2 regions of the Marinobacter adhaerens HP15 genome follow, and region 2 is predicted to be linked to the other one. Evidence: predicted binding sites of a transcription regulator. Region 2 holds the regulator's gene; the other holds the start of a gene.
The links. Region 2 encodes FliA, which starts transcription of late flagellar genes. Its sites were predicted from a motif close to CTAAAGTTTNNNNNNNNNNNGCCGNTAA; they were not measured.
Positions count from the first base shown of each region.

Region 1: HP15_RS20035 (methyl-accepting chemotaxis protein) is a predicted target of FliA. The motif match lies at 2,832-2,859, and genes of this name have one in related genera.

Region 1 covers NC_017506.1:4,290,664-4,295,736, forward strand. Annotated here, with positions in the region: gene HP15_RS20010 (sulfite exporter TauE/SafE family protein) at 1-42, opposite strand, end outside; gene HP15_RS20015 (YchJ family protein) at 152-610, shown strand; gene HP15_RS20020 (rhodanese-like domain-containing protein) at 618-998, opposite strand; gene HP15_RS20025 (thiol-disulfide oxidoreductase DCC family protein) at 1,083-1,457, opposite strand; gene HP15_RS20030 (CHAD domain-containing protein) at 1,441-2,793, opposite strand; gene HP15_RS20035 (methyl-accepting chemotaxis protein) at 3,020-4,696, shown strand; gene HP15_RS20040 (TRAP transporter substrate-binding protein) at 4,804-5,073, shown strand, end outside.
Region 2 covers NC_017506.1:2,421,498-2,426,570, reverse strand. Annotated here, with positions in the region: gene flhA (flagellar biosynthesis protein FlhA) at 1-548, shown strand, start outside; gene flhF (flagellar biosynthesis protein FlhF) at 609-1,916, shown strand; gene HP15_RS11470 (MinD/ParA family protein) at 1,985-2,797, shown strand; gene HP15_RS11465 (RNA polymerase sigma factor FliA) at 2,829-3,572, shown strand; gene cheY (chemotaxis response regulator CheY) at 3,735-4,118, shown strand; partial or broken gene HP15_RS11455 (protein phosphatase CheZ) at 4,130-4,922, shown strand; gene HP15_RS11450 (chemotaxis protein CheA) at 4,939-5,073, shown strand, end outside.

The DNA of each region.
Region 1 (5,073 bases), 1.9 Mb from region 2:
AAGAATGGCAAGGTTGGCCAGAAGAATCTGTAACAGCGACACATCTGTCAAAGGAAATCACCAAAAAGGTCAGGAGAGTAGGCCGGAGCAACGCCGGTTTGATATTGATACACTGCCGGATTACGAGCATAGCCGAAACGATCGAAGCCCGATGATTCTACAGACTGAAAATCGAAACTGCCCCTGCGGAAGCGGTAAATCCTACAGCGAATGCTGCCAGCCTCTCCATCAGGGCGAAGCAGCGTCTACTCCGGAAGCGCTGATGCGATCCCGGTATGCGGCCTTCGTTCTGAAGCTGCCGGATTATCTGAGGGCCACCTGGCACGAGAGTTCACGGCCAGAGACGCTTAGCCTGGAAGACTCACCAGACTGGACCTCCTTGCAGATCCTGGACACCAGCCAGTCCGGCGATCGTGGCACGGTGCTTTTTCGTGCGGTCTACCGCCTGGGCAAGGGCTGGGGGTTTCTCGAAGAAAACTCCGATTTTGTCCGTGAGCAGGGCCGCTGGTATTACCTTCGTGGTGACACCAGCGAGGGCCAGTTGAAGCCCGGTCGCAACGAACCCTGCCCCTGCGGGAGTGGCCGAAAGCACAAGGCCTGCTGCCTGTAAACGCCCGTTACTCGAAGGACGGCAGTTCGGGTTTGGCAACCGGTTTGTTGGCTTCCTGCCAGGCATCAAATCCTCCGGCGATGGACTGCACGTGCATGTAGCCCATTTCTTTCAGGGCTTTGGCACTCAACGCGGCTCGCCCAGATGTCTTGCAGTAACACACGATGTTCATGTCGCGGCTCTCGAACGCCGGATCATTGGTGAACTTGAACTCCAGCAAACCACGGGAAATGTTGACCGCGCCGGGTATGTGGCCGGCCCGGTACTCATCCGCATCACGCACATCGAGGAGTAAGTCAGCGTTCTTGATGGCGTCTTCCGCCTGATCAAGAGGTACTTCCTGAATCTCTTTCCTGGCGGCTTCTACCAGATCATGGGCAGTTTTCATGGTTAAGCTCCTCATACTGATGGAATAAGGTTATACCTCAGGATAAGGGTTTGGGGCGCCAGGCGACACCCCGTACATGCATGATTAAGCGGTTTCGTTATCTCCGATGGCGCAGGCGTATTTGCGCTCATAGCGTTTGTCTGCCCATTTCCCGTAGATGCGCGAGGCAATCTGGAAGATACCTGGCCACAGCAGGGGTTTGAACAGAAAACCAAAGGGCGTGTGGGACCAGGCGCGAACATTTGCGGGCAGGCCGATGACCCATTCGCCGGTCCAGGTCATCAGGTGCAGGCGTCTGAGCAGAGCTTCGTGACTTGGCAGGTTGGCGCTGCCGTCGCGCTGTTCATGGATGTCTGCAAAGATCAGATCGCCACGCTGGAGTTTGCGCAGGGTGCGGATCTCTTTGGCGCAAAGTGGGCATTGTCCGTCGTAAAACAGGGTGTCATAACGGGGCTCCATCGAGTCCTCCAAGGGTCAGAATCTGTTTCCGGGCGTTCGCTTTGTGGTTTCCCAGCGTTTCCACGATTCCATTGAGCGCGGCTGGCAGTACCTCTGGCGCCGCCTGGCGGAACTGGTCGAGAAGCAAAATCTGAACGTGCAGATCCTGGAACCGGCCATAGAGCTCTTGCCGCTCCTTTAACGTTTTCAGGTTGCGCTTCCAGGTTTTTGCATCCAGTTCCATCAGGTAACGGATTCGTTTGAGTTGCTTGCGCAGCCGATGGATATCTTCATCCGGTGAAGTATGCATCAGCTCGGCAGTGCGTTTATTGAACTCCTTGATACGACGTTCCACGGCCCTTCGGATGTCTTTCGGCCGGAGTGTTGCGGCCAATTTCTGAAACTTTCGCGAATCAATCAGATTGCGCCAGTGTTCCAGGCTGTCCTGGTAGCGCTTGCTTTTCAGTCGCTTTGCCAGCTTTTTATGATGGCTGGCGGCTTCGCGCTCGAACCAGATCTGCAAGGCTGCCCGAATTTCCGCGTCATCTGCGCAAAGTTCCGGCAGGTCCTGAAGAAACACGTGAAGGTCGCGCAGTGGGCCCGTTGCCCTTGCATGGCGCTTCAGGGTTTTAACCCCCTTGGCCAGCGACTTGTCACCAGTCACGTCCTGAACCGATTCGGCGATGGCCCGGCTGCGTCGAATCGCAATCCGGTACTGGTGCAGAAATTCGTCATCCAGGCCAAGGGCGACGCCCCGTTCCAGTTGCCTTAGCCGATCAAGTTGATGGTGAAGGGCCTTGGGAATGTCGCTTGCAGGATCGTCCCCCGCGGTTCTGGCTCTCTTTTTAAGCTTTCGTTCGAAGTGGGCGTAGCTGTAATCCTTTGGCGTTATCAGAGTCACCAGTTTGCCCTTGCCGCGACCAATCTGGCGCCAGTGTTTGATCGAAAGCCGGATGTGAATAACGCTGGCGGTGGGTAGCTGTTCTGGGGGCTGCTTCAGTAGGGACTGGGCCAGTTCCAGTAACGCCGGGTTGTGGCCGACCAGGGTAATCTGTGGAGCGTCCGCCTGCTCTTCAAGCCATGCGAGTAGTCGCCGATAGTCGAAGGTATATAGCGCACTCAGGGTATGGTAGCGCTCGGCTGCGACTGTGTCGGGCAGTATGCCTTGCAATGTCGCGACGGCCCGCCTGGCGCTGCTGCTGTATACCTCGCCTTCGAACGCGCCGACAGATTTCAGGGCATTTCCCAACGGCGCCAGTTGGCTGACGCCCCGTGCACTGAGGGGGCGTTCCCGGTCAGAAAGTGTTTCATCGGCCCAGCTGGACTTGGCGTGGCGTACCAGAAACAGGTGCTTCATTGGCCTACCTTCGTAGTGGTCCTTTAGTCTGATTCCCGCTCAAGACAATCGGGTTACTGCCGTTACTGTACCTAGCTGAAAATAATGGTGGAAGGTTTGTCCGTTGGCAGGCGGCTTGGCGAATCAGTACGCCTGCTGAAACCTGCCTTAACAAACTGGAACAGATCACGCCAAGTGGTCCGTGGATAATCCTCACCAACGGAAATTCCCTGGAGAGTTCGGAAAAATGAATGTCTTGAGTAAAGTGAAAATACGCTCGCGCTTGCTGGTGGCAGTACTTGTGCCGGTACTCGTTACGGCGGCAACATTGGCGTGGATCACCGCCAGTCAGATTCAGGCCAATGGTGAAGATGAGCTCAAGCGTCTTGAGAACAGCCTCCTGGAAGCACGGAAGGCTGGTTTACAGAATCTCATTGATGCCGCAGAGGCCGTGGTTCTGGAGGCCAAGAATGACCCATCGATGACGGAGGCGGAAGCGAAGGAGGCGGCAGCGGCGCGCCTGCGCTCGATCCGTTTTGATGAGACGAACTACGTGTTCGCCTATACCAGGGATGTATACAACCTGGCCTATGCCCCGGACCCTTCCAAAGAAGGACCGACCAAGAATCCGGTTGTCAGGGGGTTGGTGGCCGATCTGTTCGCCGCTGCCCGCGGTGAGGGCTTCTACGGCTATGACTGGATGAACCCTGCCTCCGGCAATGAAGAACCCAAGATGTCCTATTCCACCATTATCCCGGACTGGGACTGGATGATCGGTGCTGGTGTCTACATTACCGATATTGACCGGCAGGTCGCTGCTGCTCGCGAGGACATTGAAGCGGGTATGGTGGAGGCCTTGGGCTTTATCCTTCTGGTGACGGTTGTGGTTGTCGTAATTGCTTTGGTGATCGGCGTATTCGTTGGCCGTAGCGTGACCCGGCCGCTGAAGAACGTCAGCAACATGATGCAGGAAATTGCTGATGGTGAGGGCGATCTCCGCCAGCGGTTGCCGGATGAGGGTACCGACGAGCTGGCCGAGCTCGGTCGTCGTTTCAATGCCTTTGTTGTGAAGATTCAGGACACCATGCGAGAAGTTGGCGCCACCACGGATCAGGTGGCGTCCGCGGCGGAAGAGCTCAGCCGGGTCGCGAATGAAACCCGGGCCTCGGTTCAGGAACAGGGCTCCGAGACTGACCAGATTGCCTCTGCGATCAATGAAATGGCCGCGACCATCCAGCAGATTTCCGGCAATGCCAATGAGGTTGAGAGCTCGGCCTCGGACGCCGACCGCATGGCCCGTGAGGGTGGTGAAACCATTAGCAGTGCCCAGGGCGCGGTGAACAAGCTGTCCGAGGAGATCGAGGACACGGCCCGCAGTATCAACGCCCTTGCGGAAAAATCCGATGAGATCCAGCAGGTACTGGATGTCATTCATGCGGTAACTGAACAGACCAACCTGCTGGCTCTCAATGCGGCCATCGAAGCTGCACGGGCTGGTGAGCATGGCCGAGGCTTCTCGGTGGTTGCTGATGAAGTACGCCAGCTTGCAAAACGCAGCGCCGAGTCCGCTGATCAGATTCGTACCATGATTGACGGCTTTGTGACTGAATCCAAGGCATCGGTGGAGCGGATGAACAAATCACGCAACCGTTCAACGGAAACGGTCGAAAGGATCAATCATGCAACCAGCGCGCTGCGAACCATCGAGACCTCGGTTGGCAAGATTCATGATCAGGTAACTCAGATTGCAACAGCCTCGGAGCAACAAAGCCAGGTTGCCGAAGAGATCAACCAGAACGTCGTGCGGATCGTTGATGCTGCCCAGCGCAGTGATACTGGCGTAACCCAGACCAACGAGGCCAGCCACGAACTGGCGCGTCTGGGTGAGAGCTTGCGGGATCTGGTAGGGCAGTTCAAAGTCTGAGCGCGGCTCAGGGTGTTCTGCCGATTGGCGGAACACCATGAGGAAGCTATGATGGTCACGCGAAAGAAATACCTGTTTTCATACCAACAATAATGGAAGCCAACACAATGACAATCCGGAAAACACTGCTTGCGGCCATGGCCGCTGCAGCGACTGTGTTCAGCGTGTCCTCGGTGGCCGAGGAAAACTATACCTTGCGCCTTGCGCAAACCTGGGGGCCCAACTCTCCGGTACTGGGAGAGACAGTTCAGCATATGGCGGACATGGCAGAAACCATGTCAGACGGCCGCTTGCAGATTCGCATAGATCCGTCCAACAAGCACAAGGCGCCTTTCGGGATTTTTGATCTGGTGCGCAATGGCCAGTACGACATGGGC
Region 2 (5,073 bases):
CTCCGAAGCTGGCCGAGGAACTGGTACCCACCACCGTATCCATCAGCCTGCTGCTGAAAGTGCTGCAGAATCTCCTGAAGGAAGAAGTGCCGATCCGGGACATGCGGTCCATTGCCGAGGCTATCGTGAACGTGCATCCGAAGAGTCAGGATCCGAAGCTGTTGACCACCGTTGCGCGGCAGTCCCTGCGCCGGATGATTGTCCAGAGTATCTGCGGCAACGAATCGGAGATACCGGTGATCACCTTGGATCCGGATCTGGAACAGTTATTGCTAAAGTCTGTTCAACAGAGTCAACAATCCGGCGGACAGGAAGATATTGGCCTGGTCCTGGAGCCGAATATGGTTGAAAAACTCCAGCGCTCGCTTCAGGAGAGCGTCCAGCGTCAGGAGATGCTCGGCAAGCCAGCCATTCTGCTGGTGTCCGGGCCCCTGAGGCCGGTGCTGGCGAAGTTCGCCAGCTACGGGGTAGAGCGGCTCCATGTGCTCTCGTACCAGGAAATTCCGGATAACAAACAGATTACGATCGTGGCGTCCGTTGGCCAGTAGCGGCGCGGATGACAGAGCGGACAGCGCCGGCACGGCGTTGCCGGTGGAGGAAGAGGCATCATGAAAGTAAAACGGTTTTTTGCTCAGACCATGGCCGAGGCGCTCAAGCAGGTCAGTGAACAGATGGGGCCGGACGCCGTGATCCTTTCCAATCGTCGGGTCGACGGCGGTGTCGAAATTGTGACGGCGCTGGACTATGACGAGAATATGGCGCGCCAGCGACTGGGCAACCAGGCAGAAGAAGCCACCAACGGGTCCCGCTTGGCCGAGATGCAGGCCGACCAGCACAGGCGTCTTGAGGACGAGCTGAGCCGGTCCCGGGACCGCATCCGTGAAGTACGGGAAAAGCGGGCATCGCAGGGCGCGAGCTACGCCGGTTCGTTCGCTGCCATTCAGGAAGAGGTGAGCGGTGGTTTTGGTGATATTGAACCTCTGCCACAGGCGCCGAGGGAAGCCTATTCCGATGAGCTGGCGCAGATGCGGGCCGAGATCAGCTCGCTCAAAGACATGATGCAGGGCCGTCGGCCGCAACCGGAGCCGGAGGTTTCTGCGACCACCGCCGTGCAGCAGAGGCTTGCCGAGCGCTTGCAGGAGTTCGGCCTCGGCAGTGATCTGGCGGGGTCAATTTCCCGTCGTCACAAGGCGGGGCGTCTGGAAGACGGTTGGAAGCAGTCCCTGAAAATGCTGTGTACCGGGGTCCGGACCTCCCGCATGGAGTGGCTGGATGAGGGCGGCGCCTACGCGTTGGTGGGGCCGACAGGGTCCGGGAAAACCACCACCATCGGAAAACTCGCCGCTCGCTACGTGCTCAAGCATGGTTCCGATTCCGTGGCCCTGGTTACCACGGATCGCTATCGGGTGGCGGCGCACGAGCAGTTATTCGTGTTCGGTCGGATCCTGAATGTGCCGGTTCGGGTCGTGGATGAGAGCCACAGTCTGGACGATATTCTGGACGAGCTTTCAGACCGTCATCTGGTGCTGATTGATACCGCCGGACTGACCAGTGCGGACAAAGGCTATCAGGAACAGCTGGCCGAACTGGCTCGCAGCCATCACAATATCAAAACCCATCTGGTGGTCTCGGCAACCAGTCAGCCTCGCATCATGAAATCCGTGTGGCATTGCTATAAGATGGCAAATCTTGCGGGCTGTTTGATGACCAAAATCGACGAGGCCCTGACGCTGGGCGAGTCTCTCGGGTTTGTGATGGAAACCGGTCTGCCGGTAGCCTATTACACAGACGGCCAGAAGATTCCTGAAGACCTGCACCACGCAGAAGCCGTTCCGCTGGTGCGGTTGGCCGTGGATCGGCTGAAAACACTCCAGCAACAGCAAGCGGTCGCAGAGGGCCTGAAAGAGCACGCCTGAGACCGGACAGATTGACAGCAGGCGTCGGAGACAAAGCCGGCGAAACGTGGCGAGAGACCAAAAACAGTATGAGCAGAGCACATCCGGTACAGGTGATTGCAGTTTCCGGCGGAAAGGGTGGTGTCGGCAAGAGTAACGTGTCGGTGAACCTCGGAATTGCCCTGGCGCAGAAAGGCCGGAGAGTGGTGCTGCTCGACGCCGATCTGGGGCTCGCCAATATCGACGTCTTGCTGGGCATCACTGCCAATCGCAACCTCCAGGATGTTCTGGCGGGCGACTGTGATCTGAAGGACGTTCTGGTGAATGGTCCCGGTGGCATCAAGATTGTCCCCGCCTCTTCCGGTACCCAACGAATGACCCAGCTCAGCCCCATGGAACATGCCGGGCTGATTAATGCGTTCAGCGAACTGGGTGATCAGATCGATGTCCTGATCGTTGATACCGCCGCCGGTATTTCCGAGTCAGTGGTCAGTTTTCTGAGAGCGTCGCAGGAGCTGCTGCTGGTTGTCTGCGACGAGCCGACCTCGATCACCGATGCCTATGCCCTGATCAAGCTGATGAACCGTGATTATGGAACCAACCGCTTCCGTATTCTTGCCAATCAGGTCCGGAATGAGCAGGAAGGCCGGCATCTGTTTGAAAAACTGACCCGGGTCACCGAGCGCTTCCTCGATGTGGCACTACAATACGTAGGAATAGTCCCCTACGATGAGGCCGTGAAGAAAGCGGTTCAGCGGCAGCGTGCGGTGCTGGACGCCTATCCCAGGGCGAAAGCTTCACTGGCCATCAAGGCGCTGGCGGACAAGGTAGATAGCTGGCCGTTGCCGTCCTCTCCCCGCGGGCATCTGGAATTTTTTGTGGAGCGGCTCGTCGAAGTCTGAATCGGATCCAGTCAAACAAAAAACCGGATACATGACATTGGCGAAAAACCTCGGAATCTATAACCAGTCAAGTGCGCAGAAGCCGGCTCAGCTCATTGAGCAGCACGCGCCGCTGGTCAAGAAAATTGCCCTTCACCTGATGGCTCGCCTGCCGGCGTCCGTCCAGCTTGAGGACCTGATGCAGGCCGGCATGATCGGTCTGCTCGAGGCCGCCCAGCGTTACAGTTCTACCAAAGGTGCTACCTTCGAGACTTACGCCGGTATCCGTATTCGCGGCGCCATGGTGGACGAAATCCGCAAGGGTGACTGGGTGCCACGTTCTGTTCATCGCAACGCCCGTCGCATTTCCCAGGCCATCAAGGCCGTTGAAGATCGACTTGGCCGCGAAGCCCACGACCAGGAAGTGGCCGAAGAGCTGGGTATGGGGCTGCCCGAATACCACTCCTACCTTTCCGATTCCAACAGCGGTCGACTTTTTAGCCTCGACGAGCTCAATGAATCCGGAGAGCTGCCGATAGAACAGACAGAGACGCAGGATAATCCCCTTGAGGGGTTGTCCTCCGATGCCTTCCGGCGGAGCCTCGCTGAGGCGATTGAAGACCTGCCGGAGCGGGAAAAGCTGGTGTTGAGCCTTTACTACCAGGAAGAACTGAACCTCAAGGAGATTGGCGCGGTGCTCGGCGTCAGTGAGAGCAGGGTAAGCCAGATTCACAGCCAGGCAGCCCTGCGCCTTCGGGGACGGCTCTCGGATTGGCGTCAGGAATCGGACAACTGACCGCGTTCAGTCTGTGTCGCCAACGAGGTAGTCTGTAGTTTTTGGTAACCGATGCTTTACAACCGAAGCAAAGGTCCGACAATAAGCGGTTAAAACAGCGGCCTGCTAGACTTTGAACGCAAAGGTCAAACGAATTCCGGGTGTTACTAACTGGAGGTCCCATTGGACAAAAACATGAAAATCCTCATTGTGGACGACTTCTCCACAATGCGACGGATCATCAAGAACCTGCTGCGTGATCTTGGCTTCACCAACACCGATGAAGCTGACGACGGCAACACGGCACTGCCAATGCTCAAAAGCGGCAAATACGATTTTCTGGTGACCGACTGGAACATGCCGGGTATGTCAGGCTTCGACCTGCTCAAGGCCGTTCGGGCGGACGAGAATCTGAAAACCCTGCCGGTATTGATGGTAACTGCTGAGGCCAAGCGCGACCAGATCGTTGCCGCTGCCCAGGCAGGCGTAAACGGTTATGTGGTCAAGCCGTTCACCGCTGCCGTGCTCAAGGAAAAGATTGAGAAAATCTTTGAAAGAATCCAGTAACCAGAGGTCGGATGGCTCTCATGAGCGATAGCAAAAAGAACCATCGGGGCCTTGAACCGGAGGTGACGGAAAAGCTCCAGCGGCAGGCAGCGGAACTGGCCGAGAGTGTTGATGCGGGTGATTATGCCAAAGCCATGACCCTGATCAATGAACTCAGCGAGGTCAGGGATCAGAGTCTGTACCGTGAGGTAGGGCGGCTGACGCGGAGCCTGCACGAAGCAATCCGGAACTTCCAGATTGATCCCCGTAACGCCGAGCAGCAGGAAGCACTGTCAAAGATGACTGATGCCTCTGATCGTCTCGAATACGTTGTGCAGATGACCGGTGAAGCAGCCAACCGGACCATGGACCTGGTTGAGGAAACCATGCCGGTGGCCAATGCCCTCAGAGACGAGGCCGCCGCGTTGCGTGATGAGTGGCAGCGCCTGCGTCGCCGGGAAATGCAGCCGGCTGAGTTTCGCGAGCTGTACGGCCGGATTGATCGTTTTTTGTCAGCATGGCAACCGATGCCGACACCATGTACAGCAACCTGTCGGAAATCCTGCTGGCTCAGGACTATCAGGATCTGACAGGTCAGGTCATCCAGAAGGTCACCGCCCTGGTGAAAGAGGTTGAGGAGCAGATGCTCAGCCTGGTGGTGATGGCCAGTCATGTGGACCAGCTCACGGGCACGGTGCACCAGATTGAAGAAAAGAAGAGTCTGCAGAGAAGGGCGTCGGGCCCCAGATCAAGGCCGATGAGCGTGAAGATGTAGTTTCGGGGCAGGACGACGTAGACGACCTGTTGTCCAGTCTCGGTTTCTGAATAATGAGGGTAACGCATGGCGTTTGATGCTGATGAAGAGATTTTGCAGGACTTCCTGGTAGAAGCCGGCGAGATCCTCGAAAAGCTGTCAGAGCAGTTGGTAGATCTTGAGCGACATCCTGACGACAGTGATCTGCTCAACGCCATCTTC